DNA from 3 places in the Mixta intestinalis genome. Region 3 is predicted to be linked to each of the others. Evidence: predicted binding sites of a transcription regulator. Region 3 holds the regulator's gene; each other region holds the start of a gene.
What was found. The regulator PhoB, encoded in region 3, activates phosphate uptake and scavenging genes when phosphate is short. The targets are predictions, from matches to a motif close to CTGTCATAAAACTGNCNNAT.
Positions count from the first base shown of each region.

Region 1 (10,775 bases), 1.7 Mb from region 3:
CTCCGCCAGCACCTGTTGGTATACCGGCAGGATCGCATCCAGCAGGCTAAGACGATCGAACGGCTCGCCTTTTACTTTGCCGAGCCACAGCCAGGTCACTGGCCCCAGCAGCACCGGCTTCACCTTATGGCCTAACGCCAGTGCTTCATCTACTTCATCCAGCAGCTGCCTCCATGCCAGGCGGAACTGCTGCCCTTTAGTAAATTCCGGCACCATGTAGTGATAGTTGGTGTTAAACCACTTGGTCATTTCCGCCGCCGCTGCGGGTTCACCGCTGGGCGCACGTCCACGCCCAATGCGGAACAGCGTATCGAGATCGACCGAACCGTCGTGATTTTGATGACGCGCCGGAACGTTACCAAGCAGCAGGCTGGTGGTTAAAACATGATCGTACCAGGCAAAATCGCCTACCGGCACAATATCCACGCCCGCCTCTTTCTGCTGCTGCCAATGACGAGCACGCAGTTCGCGCCCCACCGCCAGCAGCTCCTGCTGATTAATAGTGCCTGCCCAGTAGCTTTCCTGCGCTTTTTTCAGTTCGCGGCGCAGACCGACGCGGGGGAAGCCGAGCGTATGGTTCAGTATGGTCATGCTGTCTCTCCATCAAATCCTGTTAATTTGGCGATACCGGCATCGTCAGTTTACGTACGGTCAGCATTGCGCTACCGGGCGCAGTTCTTCGATATTGAACGCTGCCCAAACGTAAAATGACGAAACGTAAAGATGTTTAGCCGTCCAGATGTTTACACCGCTATAATCTGCAGGTAGTGTATATTCCTCAAGCGCAAATTGTTCATTGTCGATGTGAAGGACTCTCATGATCGAAATCAGGCACCTGCGAACGTTACAGGCTCTCAGGCATACCGGCTCGCTGGCGGCGGCGGCGGCACAGCTTCATCAGACACAGTCAGCGTTATCTCATCAGTTCAGCGATCTGGAACAGCGTCTCGGTTTTCGTCTGTTCGTGCGTAAAAGTCAGCCGCTACGCTTTACGCCGCAGGGTGAGATTTTGCTACAGCTGGCGGAACAGGTACTGCCGCAGATTCAGCAGGCGCTACAGGCATGCCATGAACCGCATCAGACGACGCTGCGTATCGCTATTGAGTGCCACAGCTGCATCCAGTGGCTGACGCCCGCGCTGAACAGCTTCCGCCAGAGCTGGCCGCAGGTGGTGGTGGATTTCAAATCGGGTGTAACCTTCGACCCGCAGCCAGCGCTACAGCAGGGCGAGCTGGATATCGTTCTGACCTCCGACATTCTGCCGCGCAGCGGGCTGCACTATTCACCGATGTTCGATTTTGAAGTCCGTCTGGTGCTGGCACCGGATCATCCTCTGGCGCAGGTGAAGACCATCATGCCGGAGGATCTCGCTCAGGAAGTGTTAATGATCTATCCGGTGCAGCGGCAGCGGCTGGATATCTGGCGGCACTTTTTACAACCGGCAGGCGTCAGCCCCGCATTGAAAAGCGTAGATAATACGCTGCTGCTGATACAGATGGTGGCGGCGCACATGGGTATTGCCGCGCTGCCGCACTGGGTAGTGGAAAGTTTCGAGCGTCAGGGATTGATTGTCACTAAAACACTGGGTGATGGCCTGTGGAGCCGCCTGTATGCAGCGGTACGTGAAGGTGAACAGCGGCAGCCGGTCACCGATGCCTTTATTCGTTCAGCACGCCAGCATGCCTGTAATCACCTTCCTTTTGTACGTGATGCCTCACGCCACGCGCTATCGGTAAGCTAAATTTTCTTTCCCGATGAAAGCGGAATCATCGGGAAAGTTAAGACATTCTTTTAATTATTCGTAAATTATCTAACTAACGCTTCAATAAAATTAATTAAACCCTAACCCTTTATTAATTGACCCTTATATTTTGTAACGCATAATCTCTTATGGAGAAAAGATTTCTCCGTTATATAAATACTGATTATGGAGAATTATTAATGAAAGAATTATCTATTGCTGAAATCAGCGAAGTTAGCGGCGCGGGAAAAATTGAGAACACCTTATCAAAGGTGTTTGGTAAACTTTTTGGTGATTTCAATAAGTCAATGGCTGATAAGATTGGTCTGGAATGTAGCTACGATGAAGCTTTAGAACAGGGTAAACAAATTGGCAGTCACCTGGGTCAGGCTGTGGAATACTGGATTAATGATACTTTAGAAAGCCTTCGCAACCGCCTTCTTAGCTAATCAACAGTATTAATCAGTGCTTATATCATTAACTATTCCATGATGCTTAGTTAATTGATCCTTTAATGCTAAAAAGCATAATTGCCTGCGGGGAAAAAAATTCTCCACAAAAAAATATTAACTCTTAGAGGGATTAGTAATGAAAGAATTATCAGTTATTGAAGTTCAGGAAGTTAGCGGTGCCGGTAAAATCCAGGATGCTTATTCAAACGCTTTCAGTAATTATTTCGGTGAAATGACCGCTGCTCTGAATAAAGTATTCAATACAGGTTATGATGTTGAAGCGGCAAAAGAAGTAGGTAAAGACTTCGGCAGCCGTATCGGCAAAGCTTACGAAGATTTCTTTAGTAAAGTTCTTGGCGATCTGCAGAGCCGCCTTGTTAACTAATTAAAGAAATACCGGACTTTTCGAAGTCCGGTATTTTTCAGCGTATCCAGCGCCGATGAATCCACAATGAGGCGATAATCAGCCCGCCACCGAGAATAAAAGGTAGCCAACGAGGCTGCTCTTGCCAGATTGCCAGGTTAACCAACAGGCCAGCAGGTACATGCATGTTGTTCATAATCCCTAAGGTTCCGGCATCAACCTGCGTTGCACCGTAATTCCACATAAAATAACCCAGACCTGAGGCAACAATGCCCAGCCAGATCAGAATTCCCCACTGCACAGAGGTGGTGGGTAGCTTTTGCGGATTTCCCCATAGAAACCAGGCGATAGTTGCCGCCAGCAGCGCACCGATATAAAACCAGGAAAAGGCAGTATGCTGCGGCATTGGACGCGTCTCCTGTAGCCTTTTATATCCCACCATACCAATAGCGAAACAGAGGTTAGCCAGCTGTACCAGCACCAGACCGGTCCAGAAATTTTCGCTCAGGTGGTCATAACGAATGATCGCCGCACCCACTACTGCCAGCAGCGCGCTAAGCGCGTAGCCAGGACGAATACCTCGTCGGCTCATCAGGTCATAAATCAGCGTGATATACAGCGGCGTCATAACGGTAAAGAGCAGCAGCTCCTGTACGCTGAGGTAGAGATAGGCTTCAAAAGTAAGCAAATACATGATGCCCAGCTGCATCATGCCTACCAGCATGTAAAGCAACAGCGTGGAAACCCGATAGCCGCGCCAGCGTAAGAAAGGCAGAAAAACCAGCGCCGCCAGCCCCAGACGTACCAGCACGGAAAAGACACTATCGACCTGCCCCGCCAGATAAACACCAATCAGACTGAAAGAGAAGGCCCATAAAACGGTTGTGATAATCAGTAATGCCACGTAACACACCAGTTCGTTAAACAGAAAGCTATTGTAACGGAACGGGCAATCTGTTCAGCCAGTATTTAGTTGACATCTGTTTTTATTTTGACCTTTTAGCAAGTGCTTTATCCATGCCAGACAGGAAAATGAGCATAGCGCTCTGTCATCTCTCGCTTCCGGAAGCGGAAATGCCTGTCTAAAAAAAGCATTTTTGTGAAAAAATAAGGTCACTCTGTCATAAAAATGAAACATTTGCGTTTTTCTTCACAATCCGCCCGGAGGGCGTTAGTTATCCTTTGCGCTCCACAATAACCTGATGGAACAGCTTTATTCGTAGTATTAAGGACTTATTCATCGCGCTTTTGGAGGACTTTCTATGCTTAGCATTTTTAAGCCGGCACAACACCGAGCTCGTATCGCAGAAGAGGATATCGATCCGCTCTATCGCCGCCTGCGCTGGCAGATTTTTTTCGGGATATTTTTTGGCTACGCCGCTTACTACCTGGTACGTAAAAATTTTGCGCTCGCTATGCCCTACCTGGTAGAGCAGGGATTTTCACGCGGCGATTTAGGTTTTGCCCTCTCCGGCATCTCTATTGCCTACGGCTTTTCTAAATTTATTATGGGTTCGGTTTCCGATCGCTCCAATCCACGGGTTTTCCTGCCGGCAGGCCTGATCCTGGCCGCGACGGTGATGTTGGTAATGGGCTTTGTGCCCTGGGCTACTTCCAGCATTATGGTGATGTTTACGCTACTGTTTATATGCGGCTGGTTTCAGGGCATGGGCTGGCCGCCCTGCGGACGCACTATGGTGCACTGGTGGTCGCAAAAAGAGCGCGGCGGCATTGTTTCCGTCTGGAACTGCGCCCACAACGTTGGCGGCGGCATTCCTCCCCTGCTGTTTCTGCTGGGTATGGCCTGGTTTAATGACTGGAGAGCGGCATTCTATATGCCCGCTTTTGCCGCCATCCTTGTGGCGCTGTTTGCTTTTGCCTTAATGCGCGACACGCCGCAATCCTGCGGCCTGCCGCCTGTGGAAGAATACAAAGAGGATTATCCGCCTGATTACAGCGAAGCGAACGAGCAGGAGCTCACCGCGAAGCAGATTTTTATGCACTATATTCTGCCGAACAGGCTGCTATGGTATATCGCGTTGGCCAACGTTTTTGTCTACCTGCTGCGCTACGGCATTCTGGACTGGTCGCCGACCTATCTGAAAGAGGTGAAACACTTCGCGCTGGATAAATCCTCCTGGGCCTACTTCTTCTATGAATATGCCGGCATTCCCGGCACGCTACTCTGCGGCTGGATGTCGGATAAGGTATTTCGGGGCAATCGCGGCGCAACCGGCGTTTTCTTTATGGTGCTGGTGACCATTGCTACCGTAATTTACTGGCTCAATCCGGTGGGTAATCCCGACATCGATACGGCCTGTATGATTGTTATCGGCTTTCTGATTTACGGCCCGGTAATGCTGATAGGGCTGCACGCGCTGGAGCTGGCGCCGAAAAAAGCAGCAGGCACCGCTGCCGGTTTTACCGGGCTGTTTGGGTATCTTGGCGGCTCCGTCGCGGCCAGCGCCATTGTCGGCTACACCGTCGACTATTTCGGCTGGGACGGCGGTTTTCTGGTGATGATCGGCGGCTGCGTGCTGGCGATTATTTTGCTGTTGTTAACCATGCTGAGTGAAAAGCAGCACAAGCAGCAGCTAACATAATAAACCCAGGCATCCATCATCGCGGCTGAAGTTATTCAGCCAACCGATGCTGGAGAAAGCGGTATGACAGGGAGAGCGCAACCGCTCTCCACTGCTATCAGAAATTGTATCCTAACCCAATATTAAATCCATTGACCGAATACTTTTGTCCAAAATCGGTTTCAGTCCCTTCATAGCCCAAAGTAATCGAGATCGCCTCAACAGGATTAATAATTACGCCCAGACCATAAGCAAAAGCGGAGGATTTTTTAGAGGAATGCGTTTCCCACTCATAAAAATTACTAATATTCCATGTATTATTCACTTCAGCTTTGGTATATGCCAGCCCACCTAATGCATACAGTGAAATATAATCATTCAGGCGGAAAGATGGGCCAACCAGGAATGAATAATATTTTAGATCGGCGTTGCGGCTACGGGTAAACTCAATGCCTTGCTCATAGCCTTTATCTTTACCGCCTTTGAGATCGCTATTTTTCATATAGCTAAAGGAAGCCATTACGCCAACGATATCATCGAACTCATAGCGATACTGTAGATTAACACCGCGAATGTTTTTGAAATCTTCTACTTTGCTTTGCGCATAACCTACCGTTAACGATTGATAATCTGCCAGAGCCGAACCGCTTACTGTCGAAGCTGCCAGCAATATCGCTAAAGATATCTTTTTCATTTTGAATTCCTTATCAAAAAAATATAAATCATGCGTTGATAAATCAGGCTCGCCGCCATCATCGTTAATAAGGCAAAAAGCCTTAGTATTTCGCGCCAGATCTAAAGATTAAACCGACGTGTTTATATTAATAGAAAAATTACTATTCTTTCAGGTAGCTCTGACCATAATTATATTCAATACTTAACATAAACTTTTAACATCGATCATAAAGTACTTATTTATTAGCAGTCAGGCAAATAAATGTTGTCATTACGTTGGACAGACTACAGAGCATGACGCTTAATGTAGAGCATCCCCAATCGGATAGCGGTCCGTTAGTCGCAAAGCATATCAGGCGGCTCATCGCGCCGCCCGGCCTTTTGTTATTTGAGGAATAGCTCGCGCAGCTTATGGGGAACCGCATCTTCAACGTTGCTACCAATAACTTCCAGCTCCGGTAGCAGGTCTTTCAGGCGCTGATGGGCATTACGCATGATGTAGCCTTTACCCGCCATGTTCAGCATCTCTTTATCATTCATGCCGTCGCCAAAGGCGATACTGGTCTCTAGTGAATACCCCAGCAACTTCGCCACTTCTTCCAGTGCATGGCCTTTGGAAACGCCGCCTGCCATCACTTCCAGACAGGTTGGGAAAGAGAAACTAACGTTAACCCGATCGCCCCAGCGTGCCACGATCGCTTCTTCCAGCGGCACCAGCTTTTCCGGCTCGTCGCTGATAAAAAAGACTTTACTGATGCCATCGGTTGGCAACAGGCCCGGCTGATAAACCTGATAACGGAATTCCGATTCCTGGAAATAACGCTCTTCGTCGGGATGATGGCGGTTAAGAAACCATTCATCATCGCGATAAACGTTGGTGAGAATATCGGGATCGTCATGCTTTAACGCATAAAGATCGCTGGCAATATCTTCATCCAGGTTATGGCTGAAAATCAGCTCACCGGCGGTATTATGCACGCGCGCGCCATTAGAGGTGATCATGTAAGCCTCAATTTCCAGGTTATCCCGCATCTGCGAGACATCAACATGATGACGTCCGGTAGCAAAAACAAAATGCACGCCGCGTGCGGTGAGCAGACGCAAAGTCTCTTTGGTATAGGGCGTTAAGCGGTGGTCGGGTGAAAGCAGGGTGCCATCCAAATCGGAAGCGACAACGTGGTACATGCAAACCTCTGGTATCGAAGGATGTGGTAACGGTCTGAGTGGTGCAAATTAATTATGCCGCTCGAAAAAATCGACGATGGCATGTAACGCTTCGGCACGCATAGCGTCTTTTTCAAACAGGATCTCGTGACGCGCACCGGCAATAACTTTGGGCTTTCCGCCTTCACAGGGATGCCCTGCAGCAGACATTGCCGCGCAGAAAAGATCCTGCGAACGGTTATCTACCACTCGTTCTTCTTCAGCCTGTAGCAGCAGCAGCGGCGTAGTAATGGTTGCCGCCTTGCTCAGGATGCTCTGGCCCGCGTGGATGCCTTCACGCACCCAGTGATAGGTGGGGCCGCCGACACGCAGTGCCGGATCGTCCGCATAGAAGCGCAGGTTACGTTTATAGCGCTCGCGGCTGTGAGTCAATCCGTTGAGGCTGAATGGATGCGCACGCCAGCGACCGGTGCCCAGCGCATAGCCATCGCGTATCTTCGGACGTTTTTCTGCCCAGTTCAGAATACGGTGCGCCATCCAGGCAGGCATCGGCAGATAGATGCCAAACATGGGCGAAGCCAGCACCACCGCATCGAATATCGTCGGCTGTCGGGCCAGCAACAGCGTCAGAATCGCGCCCCCCATCGAATGCGCCAGCGCATAACGACGCCGGTAGCGTCCGGTTAGCGTATTTTGCTGACAAAGCGTTGCTAAATCATCAACGTAGTGCTCGAAGTGCGCCACGTGACCGCGATGCGCGTCCTTTAGCAACCGCCCGGATCGGCCCTGCCCGCGATGATCGAGGATAACGATATCATAACCGCAGTGCCAAAGATCGTAGGCCAATTCTGGATATTTGACGTAGCTTTCGATACGTCCCGGCACAATGACGATAACGCGGTCATGCTGCGGTGACGTGAAGCGCACGTAGCGGATTGGCACATCATCAACACCGGGAAATTCGCACTCCTCGCGCTGACGCCAGAAATCGAGCAGCGGCCCGGTAGCGAAAGCGGCAAACGCCTGCTCCCGCGTTGGCCATTGCTTTTTATGGCTGGTCATGGCTCGACTCCTTTAAACCGTTCGATAAACTGCCGCCATAGCGCAACCGCTGGCAATGGCGTATTGTGGCACAATTCTGCGCGTTCAGGGAGCGTTACCCATGACTACCGAATGGTGGCTGACCTATTTGTTAACCACGCTTATTCTTAGCCTGTCGCCTGGTTCCGGCGCAATAAATACCATGAGTACCGGCATCAGCCACGGCTACCGTGGTGCAATGGCTTCAATTGCTGGTCTCCAGGTGGGATTAGGGTTACATATTATGTTGGTAGGCGTTGGACTGGGAGCGCTGTTTTCACGTTCTCTGCTGGCGTTTGAGATCCTGAAATGGGCAGGTGCCGCCTATCTTATCTGGCTGGGCGTTCAGCAATGGCGCACCGCCGGAGCAATTAATCTGGATGCGGTTTCACGTGCGATGCCGCGCCGTCGTCTGTTTCAGCGCGCCGTGCTGGTCAATTTGACCAATCCGAAGAGTATTATTTTTCTCGCCGCGCTGTTTCCACAGTTTGTGATACCGCATCAGCCACAGGCGATGCAGTATTTGGTGTTGGGTGCAACGACTATTGTCGTCGATATTATGGTGATGATTGGCTATGCCACGCTGGCTACACGTATTGCTGCATGGATTAAGGGCCCCCATCAGATGAAGTTGCTGAACCGTATTTTTGGTGGATTGTTTATTGCCGTCGGCGCGCTGCTGGCCTCGGCACGGCGAGTAGCGTAGGGAGCTTGTGGTTGCAGGAAGAGGATTGCGGCTGGCGGCTACTCCCGGTCAGCGGAGACAGGCAGCCAGGTAAAGTTGCCGTTCAGCCAGCGCGCAGCGATCCGGGCGTACAAATAGTACGTGAGGAAGCGAGCACTGCCCGAACGGCAAATAGCAAGTCAGTCAGGCCGCCCTCAGCGGGAGAGAATCAGATGGATACCGAAACCGGCGAACAACACCCCCGCCATCCCGTCGATCCATTTCGCCACGCGCTGATACTGACGCCGCATCCATGGCAGTGCAAACACCGCCGCCACCAGCGTAAACCAGGCGAAAGTTTCGCTGATAATCAGCACAAATAAGCCCCAGCGCGCACCTGCCGCAACATCGTCGCCGACAAACAGTGAAAAAACGCTGCCGAAATAGATTACCGCTTTGGGATTGGAGAGGTTGGTCAGAAAGCCTTTCAGGAAACTGTGTCCCTTTTTCGCCAGCTTCACTTCCGGCTCGGCGCTCACTGTCGGTTGGCGATGCTGACGATGTGCAGATCGCAGCAGCTGCCAGCCCAGCCAGGTGAGATAGAGGCCACCACAGACCATAATGATTTCATGGAGCCACGCCATTTTTTGCAGGATCAGATGTAATCCCATCAGCGCAACGCCTGCCCAGATAACGATACCCAGCGTAATGCCCATCACGCCCAGCATCGCTTCTTTACGTGAGCGACTGGCAGCGGTTTGCGAAACAAAAAAGAAATCCGGTCCGGGGCTCATCAACGCAACTAAATGCACGACGGCTACGGTAAGAAAAAGCGCGAGCATACAGTGTCCTTGCCGATAAAAAGTGAGAGAAAGCCGATTGGCTCTCTCAGGGGAGGAATGATTATTACGCTAAAACTATTTTGATTCATCCGTTATCTGCAACAGCCGGTGCTCAAAGAAATTATTCCTCACCGTCAACATGTTCGCGGATCATTACCATAAACGGCTTGCCGAAGCGCTCCAGCTTGCGCTGCCCTACGCCGTTGATGCTGAGCATCTCCGAAGCGGTCAGCGGCATCTGTTCAGCCATTTCAATCAGCGTCGCATCGTTAAACACCACGTAAGGCGGAATATTCTCTTCATCAGCAATCGCTTTACGCAATTTGCGCAGCTTGGCGAACAGCTTGCGATCGTAGTTACCGCCGTAGCTTTTCTGGTTGTTATATTTCGCTTTGACCGTAACCAGACGCGGGACAGCGAGCATCAACGGTGCTTCGCCACGCAGGACAGGCCGTGCCGCTTCGGTAAGCTGTAACGCGGAATGCAGCGTAATGTTTTGCGTAACCAGTCCGAGGTGAATCAGCTGACGCAGCACGCTAACCCAATGCTCGTGACTCTGATCGCGGCCAATACCGTAAACCGGTAGTTTATCGTGTCCTGAATCGCGGATGCGCTGATTACTGGCACCACGTAACACTTCGACCACGTAACCCATCCCGAAGCGCTGCCCAACACGGTAGATGGTGGATAGCGCCTTTTGCGCTTCAACCAGACCATCATAACGCCGCGGCGGATCGAGGCAGATATCGCAGTTGCCGCACGGCTGTTGGCGGCCTTCGCCGAAATAGTTGAGCAGCACCAGACGACGGCAGGTTTGCGCTTCGGCAAACGCGCCCATCGCATTCAGCTTATGGCGCTCAATATCCTGCAACGGGCCGGGCGCTTTCTCTTCCAGGCAGCGGCGCAGCCAGGCCATATCCGCCGGATCGTAAAGCAGCATCGCCTCGGCGGGCAGGCCATCACGTCCGGCGCGCCCGGTTTCCTGATAATAGGATTCGATATTACGTGGGATATCGAAATGCACCACAAAACGCACGTTAGGTTTATTGATGCCCATACCGAAAGCAACGGTGGCTACCACGATCTGCAAATCGTCCCGCTGAAAAGCGTCCTGTACCTGAGCGCGATGCGCATTCTCCATGCCCGCATGGTAAGCGCCTACGCTCAGGCCACGGCTTTGCAGGCGTGCCGCCGTATCCTCAACTTTAGCG
Region 1 is NZ_CP028271.1:3,440,781-3,451,555, forward strand. Features, by position in the region: gene metE (5-methyltetrahydropteroyltriglutamate--homocysteine S-methyltransferase) at 1-591, opposite strand, end outside; gene metR (HTH-type transcriptional regulator MetR) at 818-1,741, shown strand; gene C7M51_RS15895 (hypothetical protein) at 1,942-2,190, shown strand; gene C7M51_RS15900 (hypothetical protein) at 2,330-2,578, shown strand; gene C7M51_RS15905 (carboxylate/amino acid/amine transporter) at 2,616-3,461, opposite strand; gene glpT (glycerol-3-phosphate transporter) at 3,820-5,160, shown strand; gene C7M51_RS15915 (Ail/Lom family outer membrane beta-barrel protein) at 5,258-5,833, opposite strand; gene yigL (sugar/pyridoxal phosphate phosphatase YigL) at 6,199-6,999, opposite strand; gene pldB (lysophospholipase L2) at 7,048-8,040, opposite strand; gene rhtB (homoserine/homoserine lactone efflux protein) at 8,141-8,764, shown strand; gene rhtC (threonine export protein RhtC) at 8,938-9,564, opposite strand; gene recQ (ATP-dependent DNA helicase RecQ) at 9,686-10,775, opposite strand, start outside.
Region 1: glpT (glycerol-3-phosphate transporter) is a predicted target of PhoB. The motif match lies at 3,676-3,695, and genes of this name have one in related genera.

Region 2 (10,775 bases), 1.0 Mb from region 3:
ACCCTGACGAAGAATATCGACTCCAACCTGCGTAGCCAGCGCATCCACCGATGCCACCATCCCCTGCTGCGCCCTGACCGGATGAAAAGTATCTGCCTCGATGCCATATGAAACCGGCGGTGCATTCTGCACCAGCGCCAATGCCGGTGCGCCCCATACTGATGCCAGCAGCGCAGCAGCCAGCCCCCATCCCTTCACTCTTTTTTGCATTGTGTTTACCCTTGTTATTGTTTTTTACATTATGTTTGCTCTTTATAAACATGCACAAACTAAGCCAAAAAAACGAGAGATAACGCAAATTAACCGGAATTAGCAGGCCGATAGCGCAGGGTGAGTTAGACTTAAACAGGTTAACGGGCAATGCCGCCGTTCTGGCTCGCCGCCCCGGAAGGAGGAGATCGTGAAGAAATTACTGTTGATGTTTATCGCGCTGCTGCCGCTGAGCAGTATGGCGGATACGCTGAATAACAACAATAACCCGAATCAGCCTGGCTATAATCCCAGCCAGCAGCGGCTGCAAAACCAGATGCAGTCAAATCAAATTCAGCAACAAAACCGGCTGCGCCAGGATCAACAATGGCAAACGCAGCAAACCCAGCGTCGTCTACAGGAGCAGCGCAACAGCACGCAGCAACGCGTACAGCAATCACAGCCAGGCAACGCAACGCACTATCCGCCGATTAATCAGCAGGATAGCCGCTAAGCGTCAGAAATCGGGGCCGATGATATCGATGCGATCGGTGCAGATCGCATCCACGCCCCATTCCAGCAGTAAACGGGCGCGTGCGGGCTGATTCACGGTATAAACCAGAATGTGCAGACCAGCCTGCCTGATAGCCGCAGTGCGCTCCGCGTCCAGCAGACGATGATTAAGGTGCAGCGATACGCAATCCAGCTGCTGTGCCATATTCAGCCAGTCATCATGCCATTCATCGAGCAGCAAACCGCGCGGCAGCTCCGGGGCCGCCTGCATCGCCGCTTCCAGCGCAGCGAAAGAAAATGAAGAGAGCAGCGGCGGCGTTTCTCCACGCCAGAGTTCACGCGCCGCCAGCGCCACTGCACGTCCGGTTGCAACTTCACAGCCGGTAGTCGGTTTGATTTCAATATTAGCCATCAGCTGATGCTGGCGGCAGCGGGCCGCAACCTGCGTCAGTAAAGGCAGAGGTTCCGCTTCAAACGCGCTGCCGAACCAGCCGCCCGCATCCAGCAATGCCAGCTTTTCCCACGGCAGTTCGCCTGCAATACCCCAGCCGTTGCTGGTGCGATCGAGCGTATCGTCATGCAGCAAAAAGAGCTGCTCGTCACGCGACAGCTTGACGTCAAACTCAATCATGGTGTGACCATAGCGGGCACCCACATCAATCGCTGCCAGGGTATTTTCCGGTGCCAGTTTGCCGCCGCCGCGATGCGCGACAATACGCGGATAAGGCCAGGGATGAGTATTCATTCCAGACGAGCTCCATCATCGGTAGAGAAGAAGTGCAGCGCCTTGTCAGGCAGATGCAGCCACAGCGTGCTGCCCGGCGCGGGACGCTCAATATGCGGCAAGCGTACCACAACTGGCCTGCCACCCCAGCGCCCGTGCGCCAGATTATCGGCACCCAACAGCTCCAGCGTTTCAACGGTTAACGGCACGCCGCCCGCCTGCTGGCGACTCAGGCTGATATGTTCCGGACGAATACCCAGCGTTGCCGTCTGATTCGCCCAGCGCTTTCTCGCCGTCGCCAGCGGCAGAGACATGCCATCTGCCAACGTAAAGGCGGTGCCGTCATGGCTGAAAATGCCCTCAAGCAGGTTCATTGCAGGCGCGCCGATAAAGCTGGCAACGAAGCGCGTGGCGGGCCGCTCGTAAACCTCAACCGGCGTGCCGATCTGCTCAACAATCCCTTTGTTCATCACCATCACGCGCTGCGCCAGCGTCATCGCCTCAACCTGATCGTGGGTAACATAGAGGCTGGTAGTTTGCAGGCGTCGGTGCAACAGCTGTAGCTCCAGGCGCATCTGCACCCGCAGGCGTGCGTCCAGATTAGATAACGGTTCATCGAACAGAAACAGTGCCGGTTCGCGCACGATGGCGCGCCCCATTGCTACCCGCTGGCGCTGGCCGCCGGAAAGCTCGCGTGGATGTCGTTTAAGCAGCGCCTCCAGTTCCAGGCTGCGCGCCGTCTCCATTACCTTTTGGCGGATCTGCTCGCGTCCCATGCCACGAATTTTCAGACCGTATGCCATATTCTCTTCCACCGTCATATGTGGATAGAGCGCATAGTTCTGGAAAACCATGGCGATACCGCGATCTTTTGGCTCCAGCTCGGTAACGCGCCGCCTGTCGATATAGATATCGCCGCTGGTGACGCGCTCCAGCCCCGCCACCATCCGTAGCAGCGTCGATTTACCACAGCCGGATGGCCCGACAATCACCATAAATTCGCCATCATCAATTGCCACGTCCAGCGGCTGAATAATTTGCTGTTTGCCATCCCAGGATTTGGTGACGGCCTGAAGTGTGACTGCTGCCATTGTTTATTTCTCGCTTTCAACCAGACCACGCACAAATGCCCGCTGCATTACCATCACCACCACGATCGGCGGGATCAGCGTCAGCAGCATCGCCGCCATCACCAGATTCCACTGCGTTGTGCCTTCGCCGGAAGAGATCATACTGCGGATCCCGGCTACCGCCGTGCCCATCTGCGCGTCGCTGGTGATCAAAATAGGCCAGAGGTACTGATTCCAGCCGTAGATAAAGGTAATCACGAACAGCGCCGCCAGATTGGTACGCGACAGCGGCAGTACGATATCGCGGAAAAAACGCATCGGCCCCGCGCCGTCAATACGCGCCGCCTCTATCAACTCATCCGGCAGCGAAAGAAAAAACTGACGAAAAAGAAAGGTAGCGGTTGCCGACGCCATCAGCGGCAGCGTTAAGCCGCTGTAGCTGTCGAGCAGCTGAAGATTCGCCACCACCTCTACCGTTGGGAAGATGCGCACCTCTACCGGCAGCATCAGGGTGATAAAAATCATCCAGAACACCAGGTTACGCAGCGGAAAGCGGAACCAGACCAGCGCAAAGGCGGACAGGATCGAGACGATGATTTTGCCGCACGTAATGCCCAGCGCCATCAGCGTACTGTTGATCAACAGCACACTCATTGGCGCGCTGTTGCTGCTGACGCCATGCAGCCAGATTTCACGCAGGTTATGCCATAGCTGGTTGCCGGGGATCAGCGTCATCGGCACCTGAAAAATCTGCTGGTTGTCCAGCGTGGCGGCGACAAACGCCACCCACAGCGGAAACAGGATGGTTAAGATGCCGAGAGTCAGCATCAGGTGGCTGAAAATATCCAGCCCGCGTCGGTTTTCAATCATTGATAACGCACCTTACGTTCGACGTAGCGGAACTGGATCACCGTTAACATGATTACCAGCAACATCAGGACCACCGACTGCGCGGCGGAGGAGGAGAGATCCAGCCCGGCAAACCCTTCGCGATAGATTTTATAAATCAGCGTGGTGGTTGCCTGTACCGGCCCGCCCTGGGTTGCCGCATCGATTACCGGGAAGGTGTCGAAAAAGGCGTAGACCAGATTGACCACCAGCAAAAAGAAGCTCACCGGCGCGATCAGCGGCAACGAGAGATGAAAAAAGCGCCGCAGCGGCCCGGCACCATCAATGGCGGCAGCCTCTACCAGCGAGCGCGGAATTGACTGTAACGCCGCGAAGAAAAACAGAAAGTTATAGCTGATCTGCTGCCAGACCGAAGCCAGCACCACCAGAAACATCGCCTGACCGCTGCTCTGCGCATGGTTCCAGCTGTAGCCCAGCTCATGCAAAAAATGGCTAATCAGGCCGATGCCGGGATTAAACAGGAACATCCACAGCACCGCCGCGATCGCGGGCGCTACCGCATAGGGCAGCAGCAGCAACGTCTGATAGAAGCGGCGCAGGCGCAGCACATAATCCGCCAGCGCGGCGAACAGCAGCGAAATCATCAGCCCGCAGCCGGTCACCAGCGCGCTGAACAGCAGCGTGGTCCAGAAAGAGGCCAGATAATAGCTGTCATCCAGCAGGCGGCGGAAATTCTCCAGGCCAACAAAGGTGCTGGAAAAGCCGAACGGATCGACGCTTTGCACCGAATACCAGAGCGCTTCCCCGGCGGGCCAGATAAAAAAAATCAGCGTAATCAGCAATTGAGGCAGCACCAGCGCCCACGGCAGCCAGCGCGAATGAAAAACGGGACGAGAGCTGGACATGAAGTCATTCCATAGCAGGCTGGTAAAAATCAGCAACGCGCCGGGCCGCTCGCGCCGCCCGACTCAGGGTTATTTCACCTGTTGCTCAAAGCGACGCAGCAGCAGATTGCCGCGCTGTACGGCGCTATCCAGCGCTGCCTGTGGCGTTTTACCGCCGCTCCAGACGCTCTCCAGCTCTTCATCAACGATAGTGCGGATCTGTGGCATATTGCCAAGACGCAGCCCCCTGGTGAACGGCAGCGGCGGCTTGTTCAGCATCTGGCGGGTGGCGATATCCGCGCCGGGATTTTGCGCATAGTAGCCCTGCTGACGCGTCAAATCATAAGCGGCCTTTGTCACTGGCAGATAGCCGGTTTTTTGATGCCATTCGGCGGCAATTTCCGGCTGGGTCAGGAATTGCAGGAACTCCGCGACACCTTTATAGGTGTTGTTATCTTTGCCCTGCATTACCCACAGGCTGGCACCGCCGATGATGGCGTTTTGCGGCGCGTTGGGCACGCTCTCGTCATAAGGCATCATGCCTACGCCGTAACTGAATTTGGCGTGCTGACGAATATCCGCCAGCGAGCCGGAGGAGGCGGTGGTCATCGCACAGTCGCCATTATAAAACTTCTCGGTAGATTCATCCTTACGGCCAAAATAGGTGAAATCCCCTTCCTTGTTCATTGCTTCCAGCATGGCGATATGGCGCACCTGCTCCGGTTTATTAAAAATCAGCTGCGCGCTGGTGCCGCCGAAGCCGTTGTTTTCCGTCGCTACCGGCAGGCCGTGCCAGGCGCTGAAGTTTTCAATCTGAATCCAGCCCTGCCAGCCGCTGGCATAGCCGCACCTGATACCCGCTTTACGCAGCGCTGCGGTATCTTTTGCCAGCTGCTGCCAGGTTTTTGGCGGCTGTTCAGGATCGAGTCCCGCTTTTTTAAACGCGTCTTTGTTGTAATAAAGCACCGGCGTGGAACTGTTAAACGGCTGCGACAGCAGATGACCGCTCTTTGCCTCGGTGTAGTAACCAGCAACCGTTGGCACAAACTGGCTCTCGTCGAACCTGATGCCCGCATCGTTAAACACCTGATAGACCGGCTTGATAGCGCGCGAAGCCATCATGGTGGCGGTACCAACTTCGTAAACCTGTAAAATCGCCGGTGCTTTGCCGGTACGAACCGCAGCGATGCCCGCCGCCAGGCTCTGCTCATAGTTGCCTTTGTAGACCGGAACGATGTGGTAATCGGGATGAGCCTGGTTGAAACGTGCTGCCAGCGAATCCACTTCTTTACCTAATTCGCCTTCCATTGAGTGCCAGAACGGAATGTCCGTCGCGGCCAGGGCGTTGCTGCTCAGAGCCAGCCCCAGCAGCACGCTGAGAGCCGTATGACGAAACGTAAGAGAGGACATATCATTTTCCTGTGACATTGTAGGTCTGTACGAAATCAGGTTTTTTTCAGTTCGCGAAGTAACATGACACGGGAAAATGACGGAAAGATAACCGTTAAATGACGGAGAAATGACAGCCAGATTGCAGAGCCTGGCCTGATGAAATGGCGGCCTGCGCCGCCTGGTATGAAAGATTAAAGCGGCTGCCCGGCACCAACCGGGCAGCCTCTTGTTACGCGCCCAGATAGGCGCTACGCACTGCCTCATTCGCCAACAGCGCATCGCCGCTATCTTCCAGCACCACGCGCCCGTTTTCCAGCACGTAGCCGCGATCGGCCAGCTTCAGCGCCTGGTTAGCGTTCTGCTCTACCAGAAAGATAGTCATGCCTTCCTGACGCAGCTGCTCGATAGTCTCGAAAATTTGCTGAATGATGATTGGTGCCAGACCAAGCGACGGCTCATCCAGCAGCAGCAGGCGCGGCTGGCTCATCAGCGCACGTCCAATAGCCAGCATTTGCTGCTCACCACCGGACATGGTACCGGCACGCTGTACCCGTCGCTCCAGCAGGCGCGGAAAAAGATGGTATACACGTTCGATACGCTGTTGGTATTGCTGGCGGCTGGCAAAGAAGCCGCCCATCGCCAGATTTTCCTCCACCGTCATACGTGAAAACACCCGCCGTCCCTCCGGCACAATGGCGATCGCCTCGCGCATGATACGCGCCGTTTGCCAGTCGGTGATCGCTTTACCGTCAAAGGTGACCGTTCCTTCGGACGCACGCGGTTCGCCGCACAGCGTGCCGAGCAGCGTGGTTTTTCCGGCACCGTTGGCACCAATCAGCGTAACGATTTCTCCCTGCTGAATATGCAGGCTGACCTGATGCAGAGCCTGAATCTTGCCGTAGTGCGCGCTGACGTTGCTGAGCGTTAAAATCGGCGTCGCCATATTATGCCTCCCCTAAATAGGCGCGGATCACATCCGGGTTGTTGCGTATCTCTTCCGGCGTGCCGTTTGCCAGCGGCGTTCCCTGATTAACCACGTAAATCCGATCGGAAATGCCCATCACCAGCTTCATATCATGCTCAATCAGCAATACCGACACCTTGTGCTCGCCGCGTAGCTCGGCAATCAGCGCATCCAGCTCGTGCGTCTCTTTCGGGTTAAGGCCCGCCGCAGGTTCATCCAGCATCAGGATTTCCGGGCGCGTCACCATACAGCGGGCGATCTCCAGCCGTCGCTGTTGTCCATAGGCCAGGTTACCCGCCTGACGGTTCGCCATTTCCAGCAGCCCGACGCGCTGTAGCCAGCCGGCGGCAAAATCGAGCGCCTCGCTTTCGCTGCGGCGGAAGGCTGGCGTTTTCAGCAGGCCGGAAAAAAGACCGCTTTTCAGATGCTGATGCTGCGCCACCAGCAGGTTTTCAATCACCGTCATTTCACGGAACAGGCGCACGTGCTGGAAAGTACGCACGATACCCATACGGGCAATCTGCTGACCCGGCAGCCCGGCAAGCTGGCGATCGCGCAGCATAATGGTGCCGCCGGTCGGCTTATAGAAACCGGTCAGACAGTTAAAGACGGTGGTTTTTCCCGCACCGTTCGGGCCAATCAGTGAAACGATCTCCTGCTGACGCAGCTCAAGCGCCACGTTATTCACCGCCAGCAGGCCGCCAAAGCGCATCATCAGGCCGTTCACGACCAGTAAGGGCTGATTCATGCCTGCTCCCCCGGTTGATTACGCTTCAGCTTCAGGTGCGGGCGCTGCATCGGCAGCAGCCCCTGTGGACGCCAGATCATCATCAGCACCATCAGCGCGCCCAGCACCAGCATGCTGTACTCGTTTAAATCACGCATCAGCTCGCGGGAAACCACCAGCAATATTGCCGCCAGAATGACCGCCAGCTGCGATCCCATACCGCCCAGTACCACAATCGCCAGCACAAACGCCGACTCAGCAAAGGTAAAAGATTCCGGGCTGATAAAGCCCTGACGTGCGGCGAACAGGCTACCGGCGAAACCGGCAAAGGCGGCGCTGATGGTAAAGGCGGTCAGCTTGATGCGCGTTGGGCTAAGTCCCAGCGAACGACAGGCGATTTCATCTTCGCGCAGCGCTTCCCAGGCGCGTCCCAGCGGCATACGCAGCAGCCGATTGATAACAAACAGCGTCAGCACCACCAGCAACAGCGCCACCAGATAGAGGAAAATAATGCGGTCGCTGGGGTCATACTTCAGGCCGAAAAAGTGATGAAAGGTGTCCCAGCCGCCGTCGCGCGGGCTGCGGTTAAACTCCAGACCAAAAAAGGTCGGTTTCGGGATCTGGCTGATACCGTTCGGACCGCCGGTAAAGGCCGTATTATTCAGCAGCAGAATACGCACGATCTCGCCGAAGCCGAGCGTCACAATAGCCAGATAGTCACCGCGCAGGCGCAATACCGGGAAGCCCAGCAGCAGGCCAAACAGTGCCGCGACCAGCCCCGCCAGCGGCAGGCACTGCCAGAAACCGAGGCCGTAGTAGTGATTCAGCAGCGCAAAGGTGTAGGCACCGATGGCATAGAAGCCGCCGTAGCCTAATACCAGCAGGCCGGACAACCCCACTACCACGTTCAGCCCCAGGCCAAGCATCACATAGATCAACGTCAGGGTAGCGATATCCACCGTGCCGCGTGAAACGATAAACGGCCAGATGACCGCCGCAGCGATAAACAGCAGCGCTAGCAGCTTCTGCTTTGCCGTGCTGCCGTCAAAGCTCGGCAGTACAAAGCCTTTCTTGCCGCTACGCTTCAGGCTGCGGGCAAACAGCGGGCGCAGTAGCTGAAAGATAAACACCACGGCGCAGCCGACGGCAATCCAGTTCCAGCGCACGCTGCCCGCGTTTTCTACCACCAGCCGCGTGCCGTCGAGGTTAAGCCGCAGCCCCATAAAGAACGCGGCCAGAATCAGCAGCATCAGCGCTGAAATAATGGCATTCACCAGATGGGCGGGCTTCATACTTTTTCTACCTCCGGGCGACCAAGAATGCCGGTAGGCATCACCAGCAGCACCACAATCAGCAATGCAAAAGAGACCACATCTTTATATTCGGTACTGAGATAGGCAGAGGTCAGCGCTTCGGCGATACCCAATACCAGGCCGCCCAGCATGGCACCGGGAATGCTACCGATGCCGCCCAACACCGCAGCGGTAAAGGCTTTCATACCCGCCATAAAGCCTATATAAGGATTGATCACGCCGTAAAACTGCCCCAGCAGTACGCCCGCCACCGCCGCCATTGCCGCGCCGATAACAAAGGTCAGCGAGATAACACGATCGGTATTAATCCCCAGCAGGCTGGCCATTTTCAGATCTTCAGCACAGGCGCGGCAGGCGCGGCCCATACGCGAGTAACGGATAAACAGCGTCAGCGCCAGCATGGCACAGAACGTTACCAGCCAAATCACCACCTGCATCGTACTGATGGTAGCGGCAAAGCCGTTGCTCTCCCCCAGCGTTAGCTGCCCGCTGACCAGGCCCGGCAGCGCCAGATCGCGCGAGCCCTGCGTCAGACTGACGTAGTTTTGCAGGAAAACGGACATGCCGATGGCGGAGATCAGCGCAATCAGGCGCTTTGATGAACGCACTGGCTTATAGGCGACGCGCTCAATGCTCCAGCCATAAGCGCTGGCAATCACGATGGCGGCGAGAAAACCCACGCCAATTAGCAGCCAGCTGGTATCAATACCGACCATCATCAACGCGGCAATCACGATAAAAGAGACATAGCTGCCGATCATATACACTTCGCCATGCGCGAAGTTAATCATGCCGATAATGCCGTACACCATGGTGTAGCCGATGGCGATCAGCGCGTAGGTGCTGCCTAAGGTCACGCCATTAAGCAACTGCTGTAGAAAATAGAGGAACTGCTCGGACATAATTTAAACCCCAACAAAGCTGAGCGGCATGGCCTACAGCGAGAAAACGTCCGTCTTTATCAAATGCAGGAGCGGCCTGGGGCCAGAAAACTCTGGCCCCGGACTGCTGAATAACGTGCGATCGGTAACGTCAGTTATTTCACTGCGGTGGAGGTGCCGTCGGCGTGCCATTTAAATACGCCGAACTCAAACCCTTTCAAATCGCCCTTCTGATCCCAGCTCAGGTTACCCATAACGGTTGGCACCGGCTGTCCTTCCTTGAGGTTTTTTACGATATCCGCCGGTTCTTCGCTCTTGCTGCGCGTGATACCGGCAGCCAGCGATTGCAGTGCCGCATAGGTGGTCCAGACGAACGGCCCGGTGGCGTCCAGCTTTTTCGCTTTGATAGCATCAACAATCGGCTGGTTAGCGGCAACCTGGTCATAGCGTTTTGGCAGTGTCACCAGCATGCCTTCGGAGGCCGCACCGGCGATATTGGAGAGCGAGGCGTTACCCACACCTTCCGGTCCCATAAACTGGGTCTTCAGGCCAGCCGCGCGAGCCTGACGCACGATCTGTCCCATCTCCGGGTAGTAGCCGCCAAAGTAAACAAAATCGATATTTTCTTTTTTCAGACGCGCCACCAGCGTGGAAAAATCCTTATCGCCAGCGGTGATACCTTCAAACAGGGCGACAGGCGCATTGGCTTTTTTCAGGCTCTCCTGCACCGAGCGAGCCAGGCCTTCGCCATACTGCTGCTTGTCGTGCACGATAGCGATACGCTGAGGTTTAATAACGTCGAGGATATATTTAGCGGCGGTTGGTCCCTGATCGGAATCGAGGCCGGTGGTGCGCATAATCAGCTGATAGCCGCGCGAAGTCAGATCGGCTGCGGTCGCCGCAGGCGTGATCATTAATATGCCTTCATCTTCATAAATATCAGACGCAGGCTGTGTGGAAGAGGAGCAGAGGTGACCAATAACGTAGCGGATACCTTCATTCACCACTTTGTTCGCTACCGCTACCGCCTGCTTGGGATCGCAGGCATCATCATATTTTACCGCCACCAGTTTGTTGCCGTTTACGCCGCCTTTGGCATTGATATCGGCGATGGCCTGCGTCGCGCCGGTGAACTGCATATCGCCATACTGCGCGACCGGGCCAGACATTGCGCCAACAATCGCCACTTTGATCTCTTCCGCCAGCGCTGCATGACTCATTGCCAAAGCCACACATCCTGCCAGCATTACGCGCCCTTTACTGATATTC
Region 2 is NZ_CP028271.1:4,092,193-4,102,967, reverse strand. Features, by position in the region: gene ggt (gamma-glutamyltransferase) at 1-210, opposite strand, end outside; gene C7M51_RS18970 (DUF2756 domain-containing protein) at 401-703, shown strand; gene ugpQ (glycerophosphodiester phosphodiesterase) at 707-1,447, opposite strand; gene C7M51_RS18960 (sn-glycerol-3-phosphate import ATP-binding protein UgpC) at 1,444-2,517, opposite strand; gene ugpE (sn-glycerol-3-phosphate ABC transporter permease UgpE) at 2,521-3,366, opposite strand; gene ugpA (sn-glycerol-3-phosphate ABC transporter permease UgpA) at 3,363-4,250, opposite strand; gene ugpB (sn-glycerol-3-phosphate ABC transporter substrate-binding protein UgpB) at 4,320-5,639, opposite strand; gene livF (high-affinity branched-chain amino acid ABC transporter ATP-binding protein LivF) at 5,851-6,564, opposite strand; gene livG (high-affinity branched-chain amino acid ABC transporter ATP-binding protein LivG) at 6,566-7,333, opposite strand; gene C7M51_RS18930 (high-affinity branched-chain amino acid ABC transporter permease LivM) at 7,330-8,604, opposite strand; gene livH (high-affinity branched-chain amino acid ABC transporter permease LivH) at 8,601-9,527, opposite strand; gene C7M51_RS18920 (branched-chain amino acid ABC transporter substrate-binding protein) at 9,662-10,775, opposite strand, start outside.
Region 2: ugpB (sn-glycerol-3-phosphate ABC transporter substrate-binding protein UgpB) is a predicted target of PhoB. The motif match lies at 5,736-5,755, and genes of this name have one in related genera.

Region 3 (10,775 bases):
TGAAAAAGCCTATGAAACAGACACTGGTTATACTAACGATAGCGCAATCCCCCTGTAGTGATATGACTCCACAGCTGCTGGAACATTTGCCGGAAGCGCAGATCCTTCGCATCGGTCTGCTGGATGGACTATCGTCAGCGGAGGTTAAGGAAAAATATGCGCCACAAGAAAGCGACAGGGTCGTTAACGTAACCCTGCCTGATGGCGTACAGGCGACGCTGGACGCAAAAAAAGTCGAGCAGGGCTTGCAGGTGTTGATCTGGCAACTGGAAGCGCAGGGTGCCGAAACCATTTTACTGGTAAATCCTTATGGCCTGCGCGGATTAAAGGCTCATAGCGCGGTACTGCTGGAGCCGGATCGCATTATTCCGCCGCTGGTCAAGGCGATAGTGGAAGGTCATCAGGTGGGTATTGTGGTGCCGCCGGAAGATGCGCTGCGGCGACAGGCGGCGAAATGGCGTAACCTGAGCTGTCCTGCCCGTTTTGCCGTTGCCAAATCGGAAATGGGAAATAATGACAGGCTAATCGACGCGGCGTTGCAGTTGCAGGAGCAGGGGGCGGATGTGGTGTTGCTTGACGGCCCCGGCTACCATCCGCATCAGCGTGATATCTTACAGCAGCTGCTTGGTATTCCGGTTCTGCTACCCAATATACTGCTGGCAAAAATGGCAGCGGAGCTGCTGGTATAACCCGTAATTTAAGATGACAAACTGCGCGTTTAGCCTCTACACTGCCAGTTCATCTGGTTGTTTTTGAGGACGTTGTATGCTGAATGTAAGCGAGTACTTTGAAGGGAAAGTGAAATCGATCGGTTTTTCCAGCGCCAGCACCGGACGCGCCAGCGTCGGCGTAATGGTTGAGGGAGAATATACTTTCAGCACCGCGCAGCCGGAAGAGATGACGGTTATCAGCGGCGCGCTGAATGTGTTGCTACCGGGCGAAACCGAATGGAAAGCTTACGAAGCGGGCAGCGTTTTCCACGTACCCGGTCACAGCGAATTCCATTTGCAGGTAGCGGAACCGACCTCTTATCTCTGCCGCTACCTTTAAGAGCGGTAAAGGTGCGCCACCAGCGGCGCACCTTCATCTTAACGCTGAGCTTCGCCGCCCAGCGCTTCTGTCAGTTCGCTAATCAGCGCGCTCAGTTCGCCGGTCATCAGCAGGAAATCGGCGTCAAAGCGCTGTGCGAAATCCTCACGATCGATATCATCATTCTGCTCGCGCAGCGTATCAGCGAACTTCAGGCGCTTCACCGAACCATCGTTCGCCAGCATCAGCTGAACGCGCTGCTGCCAGTCCAGCGCCAGCTGGGTCACTTGTTTGCCGGCTTCAATATGATTGGCGATCTCATCGCAAACCAGATCCTGTTTCTTACAGCGGATGACGCCGCCATCTTCAAGGATTGCTTTCAGCTCGGCTTCATCCATCAGCGCAAAGCCCGCAGGCAGATCGCCGGATCGTACCCATTCGGTAAGCGTTAGCTCGATAGGTTTCTCCATCGCCAGCGGTACCACCGGCAGCGAACCGATGCTTTTACGCAGCAGCGCCAGGGTATCTTCCGCCTTTTTCGCGCTGGCACAGTCAACCATAATCAGGTTATTGACGCTGTCGATCCAGAGGAAGGTCTGACTGAAACGGCTAAAGGCGCGCGGCAACAGGCTGTGCAGCACTTCATCTTTTAGCGAATCCTTTTCGGTTTTCTTCAGCTTACGCTGCTGCTCCCCTTCCAGCTTTTCAATCTTCGCTTCCAGCGCCTGTTTAACTACCGGTGATGGCAGGATCTTCTCTTCTTTCCGCGCGCAAATCAGAGTCTGGCCGTTATTGACGTGAATCAGGGCGTCACTACGCGAACCCATCGGCGAAACCCAGCCGGTTTTCGCCATATCCTGACTGCCGCACGGGGAAAAGGAAAACGCAGCGAGTTGTTTTTCCAGGTCGTCTGCTGAGAGTGAAATGTCACTGTTCAGACGATAAATCATCAAATTTTTAAACCACACCATAGGGTTTTCCTTTGCCGGAGGTGCCAAAAGCACAGGTCATAAACGGTGCGCGCATGATAGCGAAACATCGGCGGCGGGTCATTGCCTTTCCTGGCCCTGCCTTTTAATGTGGAAAGCATTCGACTTACAGATAAGGAAAAAGCCGTGCGCATTGGCATCGATTTAGGTGGAACCAAAACGGAAGCGATAGCACTCTCTGACGCGGGCGAGACGCTGTTTCGCCATCGCGTGCCGACGCCGCGTAATGACTACCCGCAAACGCTACAAACCATTGCCGGGCTGGTTCGCCTGACGGAAGAGAAAACCGGCAAGCGGGGCAGCATCGGCGTCGGCATTCCCGGCACGCTGTCGCCTTTTAGTCAGCGGGTGAAAAATGCCAATTCGACCTGGCTTAACGGACAGTCGCTGGACCGGGATCTGGCGCGGCTGCTGGATCGCGACGTGCGCGTCGCCAACGACGCTAACTGTCTGGCGGTATCGGAGGCGATGGATGGCGCGGCGGCGGGCAGGGCATTAACCTTTGCGGTGATCATCGGTACTGGTTCCGGCGCGGGTATCGCCATTAACGGCGTTTCCCATCGCGGCGGCAACGGTAATGCTGGTGAATGGGGCCACAACCCGCTGCCGTGGATGGATGAAGATGAAATTCGCTACCGCGAAGAAGTGCCCTGTTACTGCGGGCAGAAAGGCTGTATCGAAACCTTTGTTTCCGGCACCGGCTTTGCCACTGACTATCAGCGACTGAGCGGGAAAGCGCTAAGCGGCGCGGAGATCGTGGCGCTGCTGGCGCAGCAGGACGCGCTGGCTGAGCTTGCCCTAAGCCGTTACGAAATGCGGCTGGCGAAATCGCTGGCGCAGGTGGTCAACCTGCTCGATCCCGATATTATCGTGCTTGGCGGCGGCATGAGCAATGTGGATCGGCTCTACCAGACGCTGCCGCAGTTGATTAAGCCCTGGGTTTTCGGACGCGAATGTGAAACGCCGATTGTCAGGGCACAGCATGGCGATTCCAGCGGCGTACGCGGGGCCGCCTGGCTCTGGCCGCTGGCCTGACTCGGTAAACTACTGTGGATGAAAGGACAACATAAACTGCGCGGGCGCATTCGGTGGCGGCGGTGGTAGCGTTGTCGTCGTGCCGAAAGTTTGCCATGCCTGCAGGCAGAGCGGCTCGTCGCCTTCGGTACGTAATACCTGATAGCCGCGCTGCGCATCGTAACCGATGGTCATGTCACAATGCTGACCGGCGTAGCGTTTTGCCCGATCGAAACGGCTACTGACTTGTTGTTGGATATCGCTAAGCCAGCCGTGCAGGGCGGTATCGGGCGCAGGTTGCTGTGCGCTCTGGCAGGCGCTAATTAATAACGCAGCCAGAGGAATCAGGCGGAAAGCCAGCATGGTTCATCCTTAATAACGAAAAATCACTGCCGCGCACGGTAACATGCGCGGCGCGGTGAAAACAGGCGCATCAGACTGAAAATTGTCGATCCAGGCGGCTGTAGCCCAGGCCGTTTACCTTTCTGACTTTAATCTGCACCGGAATACGTTCCTTCATCGCCTCAACGTGGCTGATAACGCCGATAGTCTTACCGCTGGCGTTGAGCGCATCGAGCGCATCGAGCGCGGTATCGAGCGTATCCGCATCCAGCGTGCCGAAACCTTCATCAAGAAACAGCGATTCGATGCGGGTTTTGTGGCTGACCAGATCGGAGAGTGCCAGCGCCAGCGCCAGGCTCACCAGGAAACTTTCGCCACCGGAGAGGGTGCGCGTATCGCGCCTGGCGTCAGCCTGCCAGGTATCCATTACCTGTAGCTCCAGCGTATCGACAGATTTGCGCTGTAGCAGATAGCGTCCATGCAGATGGTTAAGCTGCTGGTTCGCCAGCCAGACCAGATGATCGAGCGTCAGGCCCTGGGCGAAGCGACGAAACTTATCGCCGCTGCTGGAACCGATCAGCTGGTTAAGGTAACCCCAGTCTTCTACCTGCTGCGCGTTATCTTCAATCTGCCGCAGCAGGCTTTGCTGCTGCTGACGCTGCGTATCGTCGCTTTCCAGCTGTTGACGTAGCTGTCCCTGCTGGCGCGCGTTAGCGTGCAGCTGATGTTCCAGCGCTGCCAGCTCGCTTTCCAGTTCGGGTAGCGTAACGTTAAGATCGGCGGGGCGTGCCTGCTGATGCTGCGCCAGCCGCACCTGAGCCTGTTGTGCCAGCGCACTGGCCTGCTGACGGCGCGCCTCCGCCTGCTGGCTTGCTGCGCGCAGCTGTTGCGCCTCCTGTTCATCCAGCAGCGCGGCATGAAAGGCGGCCTCATCACTGAAGTCGCTCTGCGTCAGCGCCTGGATAAACCGGGTTTCATATTCGGTACAGCGTTTTTCGGCACCGTCCCGCTGTTGAATTAGTGAATTATGCTGTCCGGTCAGATTATTTAAGCGATCCTGCCCCTGCTGCCAGCGCTGCTGCTGTTCGCGGTAGCGCGTCTCGGCCTGCAACAGGCGCTGCTGCCACTGCTGGCGCACGTCCGCCACTTTATTATCGCCCAGTAGCTGATGGCGCTGCTGGCGCAATTCATGTAGCTGTTGCCGTTGCGACTGCGCCAGTTTGTCAGCCCGCTGTTGCTGTTCCGTCAGCTGCGCCAGCTCATCGTTGACGCTGCGTAACGCGGTCTCGCACACCGCCAGCCGCGCTGAAAGATCGGCAAGTAGCTGCTCACTTTCCTGCCAGCGCCGCCATTCGTTTTGTCGCGTCTCCAGCCAGAGCTCTGACGCCTGTGGCTCCGGCAGCGTCAGCTGGTGCTGCGCCAGCTCCTGCTGTAACGCGGCGGTTAGCTGTTGCTGTTCCTGCCATAGCTGTTGATGCTGCTGCTCCCGTTCCAGCTGCTGTTGCTGAAGATGGCCCAGCTGCTGCTCCGCCAACTGTTGTGCCTGCTGTTGCTGCTGCCAGCGCTGCTGGCACGCCGCCAGCTGCTCTTTCACCTGTTGCAAGGTGCGGGCCGCGTTCTCCTGCTGTTGCAGCTGCTGGCGCAGCTCCGTTTCCTGCGCCTCCTGCTGGGTGAGCCAGTCATGGAGGCTGTTCTCTTCTTCCGGTGCCAGCGTTAAGCCAGCGGCGGCAAGCAATGTTTGCCACTCGTCCAGCTGACGCGTTAGCTCAGCGCTCAGCGCCTGTTGCTGCTGGTTTAGCCGCTGTTGCTGTTGCTGCAACGCTTTCAGCTGTTCGCCGCAGGTCACGCCTTCAATACGCAGCCGATCCTCTTCCTGGCGTATCGCCTCCAGACGCTGCTGGTTTTCCGTCAGCGTCAGGGTTTGATAATGTTCTACCGCCGGGTGCTCCGTTGCGCCGCACAGCGGGCATGGCTCTCCGGCAATAAGCCTGTTGCGCTCCTGTTCCAGGCTGATAATGCGTTGCTCCAGCTCCAGCCGCTTTTCCAGGTCGAAACGATGCTGGTGCTTTTCCCGCCAGGCCTGGCGGTGCTGCTCCAGCTGCTGCGTCTGATGCAGGATCTGTTCATCCAGCGTCTGCAATTCCAGCTGCTGCTGGATGTGGCGCTGGCGCAGCGGGCGCAGGGCGGAAAAGCAAATCGCCAGCTTTTGCCGCAGCGGGCGCTGTTGCTGATGGTGCTCCAGTTTTTTCCGCAGCGCCGCTTCCGGCTGCTGCTGTTGTAATACAGTAAGCGCTTGCTCAGCCTGTGCAACCTGCTGGCGCGCGCTCTTCAGTTCGTTTTCCAGCGGAGTGGCCTGTGCTTTTAGCTGCGCCAGCTGGTGCTGTTGTTCATGCTGCTGCTGCTGATGCTGGCGCTGTTTTTCCTCCAGCGCTTTCAGGTTATGCTGCGACTGCCGCTGCTGCTGTAAACGTTCGCGCCAGCCGCCCAGCTGCTCGCCCCAGTCAGCGATCTTGCCGTTAGCGCTGCGCCAGCGCTGCTCCTGCGCCTGTTGTGCCAGCAGCGCCTGCTGTTCGTCGTTGAGCTGGCGCTGACGTTGCTGGCGCTGCTGCTGTGCCTGCTGATTCTCGTTCAGGCTCTGCTGTTGTAGAGCAAACTGCTGCGCCAGCGTGTCGATCTGATGGTCGAGCGGGATAACCTGTTCATTGATCAGATTCTCCTGCTGACGCCACGCCTCATGCAGTCGCTGATTCTCCTGCTCCGCCTGTGACTGCTGGCTTTGCAAGGTATGTAGCTGCTCACTTGCCTGTTGCAGCGAGGCGGAAAGCTGCTGCGTCTGCTGCTGTAGCTGCTGCAGATCCCGCTGTAGCTGTTGACGCTGCTGCCAGAGCGGGCGCAGTTTTTCTGCCGGTTCCGCTCGTATCAGCCGCTGACGTAGCGGTTCCGCCTGCTGCCACTGGTTCTCTGCCTGACGTTGTGCCTCGTCAGCTTGCTGTTTTTCCTGCTCCAGCCGCTGCTGCTGGCTGAGCCACTGTTGCTGTTGGCGAGCAATCGCTAACTTTTGTTGCAGCGCCTGCTCCTGCTGCGCCAGCGCCTGAAGCGACTCCTCCAGCTGCTGACGCGCCGGGGCGTCCAGCAGCGCCATGCCTGCCGCACTCGCCCGTAGCCGATCCAACTCAATACGCGCCAGCTTGTGCTGTTCAAAGATGCGCGCCGACAGCTGACCGTAAATTTCGGTGCCGGTCAGCTCCTCCAGCAGTTCGGCGCGATCGTTGGCATCGGCATTAAGAAAGGCGGCGAACTGCCCCTGCGAAAGCATCATTGACTTGGTAAAGCGGGCAAAATCGAGCCCGGTCAGCTGGGTAACGATCTCCAGCTTATCTTTCACCTTGTCAGCCACAATGACGTTGTCTTTACAGCGTGCCAGCTCAACGCGTGGTGCCTGCAAATTGCCATCTGTCGCGCCACGCGCGCGATTCTGGCTCCAGAAAGCACGCCAGGCCTCGCCCTTAACTTCAAATTCCACTTCCGCCAGACATTCTGCCGTATCACGGCTGATTAGTTCATTTTGCGTCTGGGAGATTTTTCCCAGCCGCGAGGTTTCGTGATAGAGCGCCAGACAGATGGCGTCGAGCAGGGTGGTTTTTCCGGCACCGGTAGGGCCGGTGATGGCGAACAGACCGTTGCTGGCGAACGGCTCGCGGGTAAAATCAATTTTCCACTCGCCGCGCAGCGAGTTAATGTTTTTAAAGCGCAGGGATAAAATCTTCACGGCTGGCTCTCCTCGCCCTGCTGTAGCCGATCCAGGGTGTCGCTGAACAGATGACGTATGCGCCGGAGCTGCATCTCATCCGTTTTCTCTTCCTGCTCAAGCCGCCGCTCAAAAACCTCTTCTACTTTCAATTCGCTTAGCGTCTCGTTTTGCAGACGTGCCAGCGCACGCTCGCGCTGCTCGCGGCTGCGGCGCATCAACAGCACCTCAACCGGCAGCCCCTCGGTCAGCGCCTGAATATGCTGTTGCATATTATGCAAATATTCCTGAGTGGTGATTTCGATATCGAGCCAGACTGGCTGCGCGCGGCTAAGATCGGCGAAAGGTCGCAGCTGCGCTTCGATCTCCGCCAGCGTGCCTCTGATGGTCTGCATTGGCTGGAAACAGGGCACCGGTAGCGCCTCGACCTGCTCCAGTTTACCCCCGGCAAAGCTCACCAGAAATACGCTTTTCTCGCTGCCCAGCTCGTCAAAGCTGAGCGGTAGCGGCGATCCGCTGTAGCGAATATGTTCGCTGTTGGCGATGCGCTGCGGGCGATGAATATGACCCAGCGCGATATAATCGGCGGGCGGAAAGGCCTGCGCCGGAAAAGCGTCCAGCGTGCCGATATAAATATCGCGTACCGCATCGCTTTTGCTGACGCCGACGGTGGTCAGATGACCGGTGGCGATGACCGGCAGCGGCTGTTCTGCCTGCTGGCTCAGAGCGCGTGCGTGATGATAGCTTTGCTGATAGTAATCGGTGATGGCGTTCAGCAGCGTCAGCTGCTTTTGTTTACCGGACTGGCCCGCCTGGCTACGCATAATATCGCGCGGGCGCAGAAACGGGATCGCGCAGAGAATAGCGCCTGGTTCGCCCTGGCGCGTGGTCAATGTCAGCACCTGCTCCTGCGGATCGCCGCTGGCGGCGGCAATGACCTGTGCATTAAGGCAGGCAAGTAACGCACGCGTTTCATTGAGCGTTGCCACTGAATCGTGGTTGCCGCCTAACACGATCAGCTGGCAGCCGGTACGCTGTAAATCCACCACGAAACGGTTATAAAGTTCACGTGCATAGCTGGGCGGCGAGCCGGTATCAAAAATGTCGCCCGCCACGATGACCGCATCCACCTGATGTTCTTCCACGCGATCAATCAGCCAGTGAAAAAAGGCCTGATGTTCAGCCGCCCGGCTGCGGGTATAGAAAAACTGACCGAGGTGCCAGTCTGAGGTATGGATAATGCGCATAGAACTCCCAGCTAAAAGCAGAACGCCGGGGGCGATTATAACCAGAGCCCGCGCGCAGACCACGGAAAATGCGTGCTGGATGTGTTACAAAAAGGTTATTTCTGGCGCGGGCAGGCCGTGCATTTTTCATAAATCTGTCATAAAACTGACGCATAATGACGCCGCACATACCCGTGACAGCGCGTCACATTCGCAGGAGCAATAATGGCTAAGCGCATTCTGGTTGTCGAAGATGAGGCCCCTATCAGGGAAATGTTATGTTTCGTCCTGGAACAGAACGATTATCAGCCGATAGAGGCAGATGATTATGACAGCGCCGTCAACCTGCTTATCGAACCCTGGCCCGATCTGATCCTGCTGGACTGGATGCTACCGGGCGGCAGCGGCATACAGTTTATTAAACATCTCAAGCGCGAGGCGATGACGCGTGATATTCCGGTGATGATGCTGACGGCGCGCGGCGAAGAAGAAGATCGCGTGCGCGGCCTGGAAGTGGGGGCCGATGATTACATTACTAAACCCTTTTCGCCTAAAGAACTGGTGGCGCGCATTAAGGCGGTAATGCGCCGGATTTCGCCGATGGCGGTGGAAGAGGTGATTGAAATTCAGGGGCTGAGTCTCGATCCTTCGTCGCATCGGGTGATGTCCGATACCACGCCGCTGGAGATGGGGCCGACCGAATATAAATTACTGCATTTCTTTATGACGCACCCGGAACGCGTTTACAGCCGCGAGCAGCTGCTGAACAACGTCTGGGGCACCAACGTTTATGTCGAAGATCGGACGGTGGACGTGCACATTCGCCGCCTGCGTAAGGCGCTGGAGCTGACCGGACACGACAGAATGGTGCAAACCGTGCGTGGAACGGGGTATCGTTTCTCCGCTCGTTACTGACCGGAGTCTGCCTCGTGCTGGAACGCCTCTCCTGGAAGAGACTTTTACTGGAACTGCTGCTGGTTTGCCTGCCGGCGATGCTGCTCGGCCTGCTCGCTGGCGGACTACCCTGGTTTTTGCTGGCTGCCGTGCTGCTGCTGCTGGGCTGGCATTTCTGGAACCTGCTGCGCCTGTCGCACTGGCTGTGGGTCGATCGTACCATGACGCCGCCTACCGGACAGGCGAGCTGGGAACCGCTGTTTTATGGCCTTTATCAGATGCAGCTGCGCAACCGTCGCCGCCGTCGTGAGCTGGGCAACCTGATTAAACGCTTCCGCAGCGGTGCGGAATCCCTGCCCGATGCGGTGGTACTGACCACCGATGAAGGCACGATTTTCTGGTGTAACGGACTGGCGCAGCAGCATCTGGGCCTGCGCTGGCCGGAAGATAACGGGCAAAATATTCTTAATCTGCTGCGCTATCCGGAGTTTTCACGCTACCTGCGCCAGCAGGATTTCTCTCGTCCGCTGACGCTGGTGATGAATAATCAGCTGCATATGGAATTTCGCGTGATGCCCTACAGCGAAGGCCAGTGGCTGCTGGTGGCACGCGACGTAACGCAAATGCATCAGCTTGAAGGGGCGCGGCGCAACTTTTTTGCCAATGTCAGCCATGAGCTGCGCACGCCACTAACGGTATTGCAGGGCTACCTGGAGATGATGAGCGATGCGGTGCTGGAAGGTAAAGCGCGTGAAAAGGCGCTGCATACAATGCAAGAGCAGACGCGGCGCATGGATGGGCTGGTGAAGCAGCTACTGACCCTGTCGCGTATTGAAGCCGCGCCTGCTATCGATCTGGCGGAGAAAGTGGATATTCCGATGATGCTGCGCCTGCTACAGCGCGAGGCGGAAACCCTCAGCAACGGACGGCATCAAATCGTGTTCAATACCGATCCGCAGCTGAAAGTTTGCGGCAATGAGGAGCAGCTGCGCAGCGCCATCTCTAATCTGGTCTACAATGCGGTTAATCATACGCCGGAAGGGACGCGGATTGAGGTTAGCTGGCTACATAATAAACAGGGCGCGCTGTTTGCGGTGAAGGATAACGGGCCGGGCATCGCGCCAGAGCATTTGCCGCGCCTGACCGAGCGTTTTTATCGCGTCGACAAGGCACGATCGCGATCGACCGGTGGCAGCGGATTGGGGCTGGCGATTGTCAAGCATGCCTTAAGCCATCATGGATCGCGTCTGAATATCACCAGCGAGCCGCATCAGGAGACCTGCTTCAGCTTTATTCTGCCGCCAAGGTTGATTGTCAGCCAGCCTCTGCCGGACAATGCGACGCCCAAACCCTGATGGATGCAGGCATGAAAAATATCATCATCGCAGCGCTGCTGCTTTTTTCCGGCGCGTTACAGGCGAAGCCCGCTATTCTGGCGGGCAACCTTAGCAGCGTCGGTTCTGATACGCTCGGCAACCTGATGGCGCTGTGGGGCGAAAGTTTTAACCATCAATATCCCGGCGTTAACGTGCA
Region 3 is NZ_CP028271.1:402,008-412,782, forward strand. Features, by position in the region: gene C7M51_RS01785 (AroM family protein) at 12-689, shown strand; gene ppnP (pyrimidine/purine nucleoside phosphorylase) at 766-1,050, shown strand; gene rdgC (recombination-associated protein RdgC) at 1,089-2,000, opposite strand; gene mak (fructokinase) at 2,145-3,053, shown strand; gene C7M51_RS01805 (cell envelope integrity TolA C-terminal domain-containing protein) at 3,063-3,395, opposite strand; gene C7M51_RS01810 (AAA family ATPase) at 3,466-7,143, opposite strand; gene sbcD (exonuclease subunit SbcD) at 7,140-8,369, opposite strand; gene phoB (phosphate response regulator transcription factor PhoB) at 8,574-9,263, shown strand; gene phoR (phosphate regulon sensor histidine kinase PhoR) at 9,278-10,597, shown strand; gene C7M51_RS01830 (PstS family phosphate ABC transporter substrate-binding protein) at 10,609-10,775, shown strand, end outside.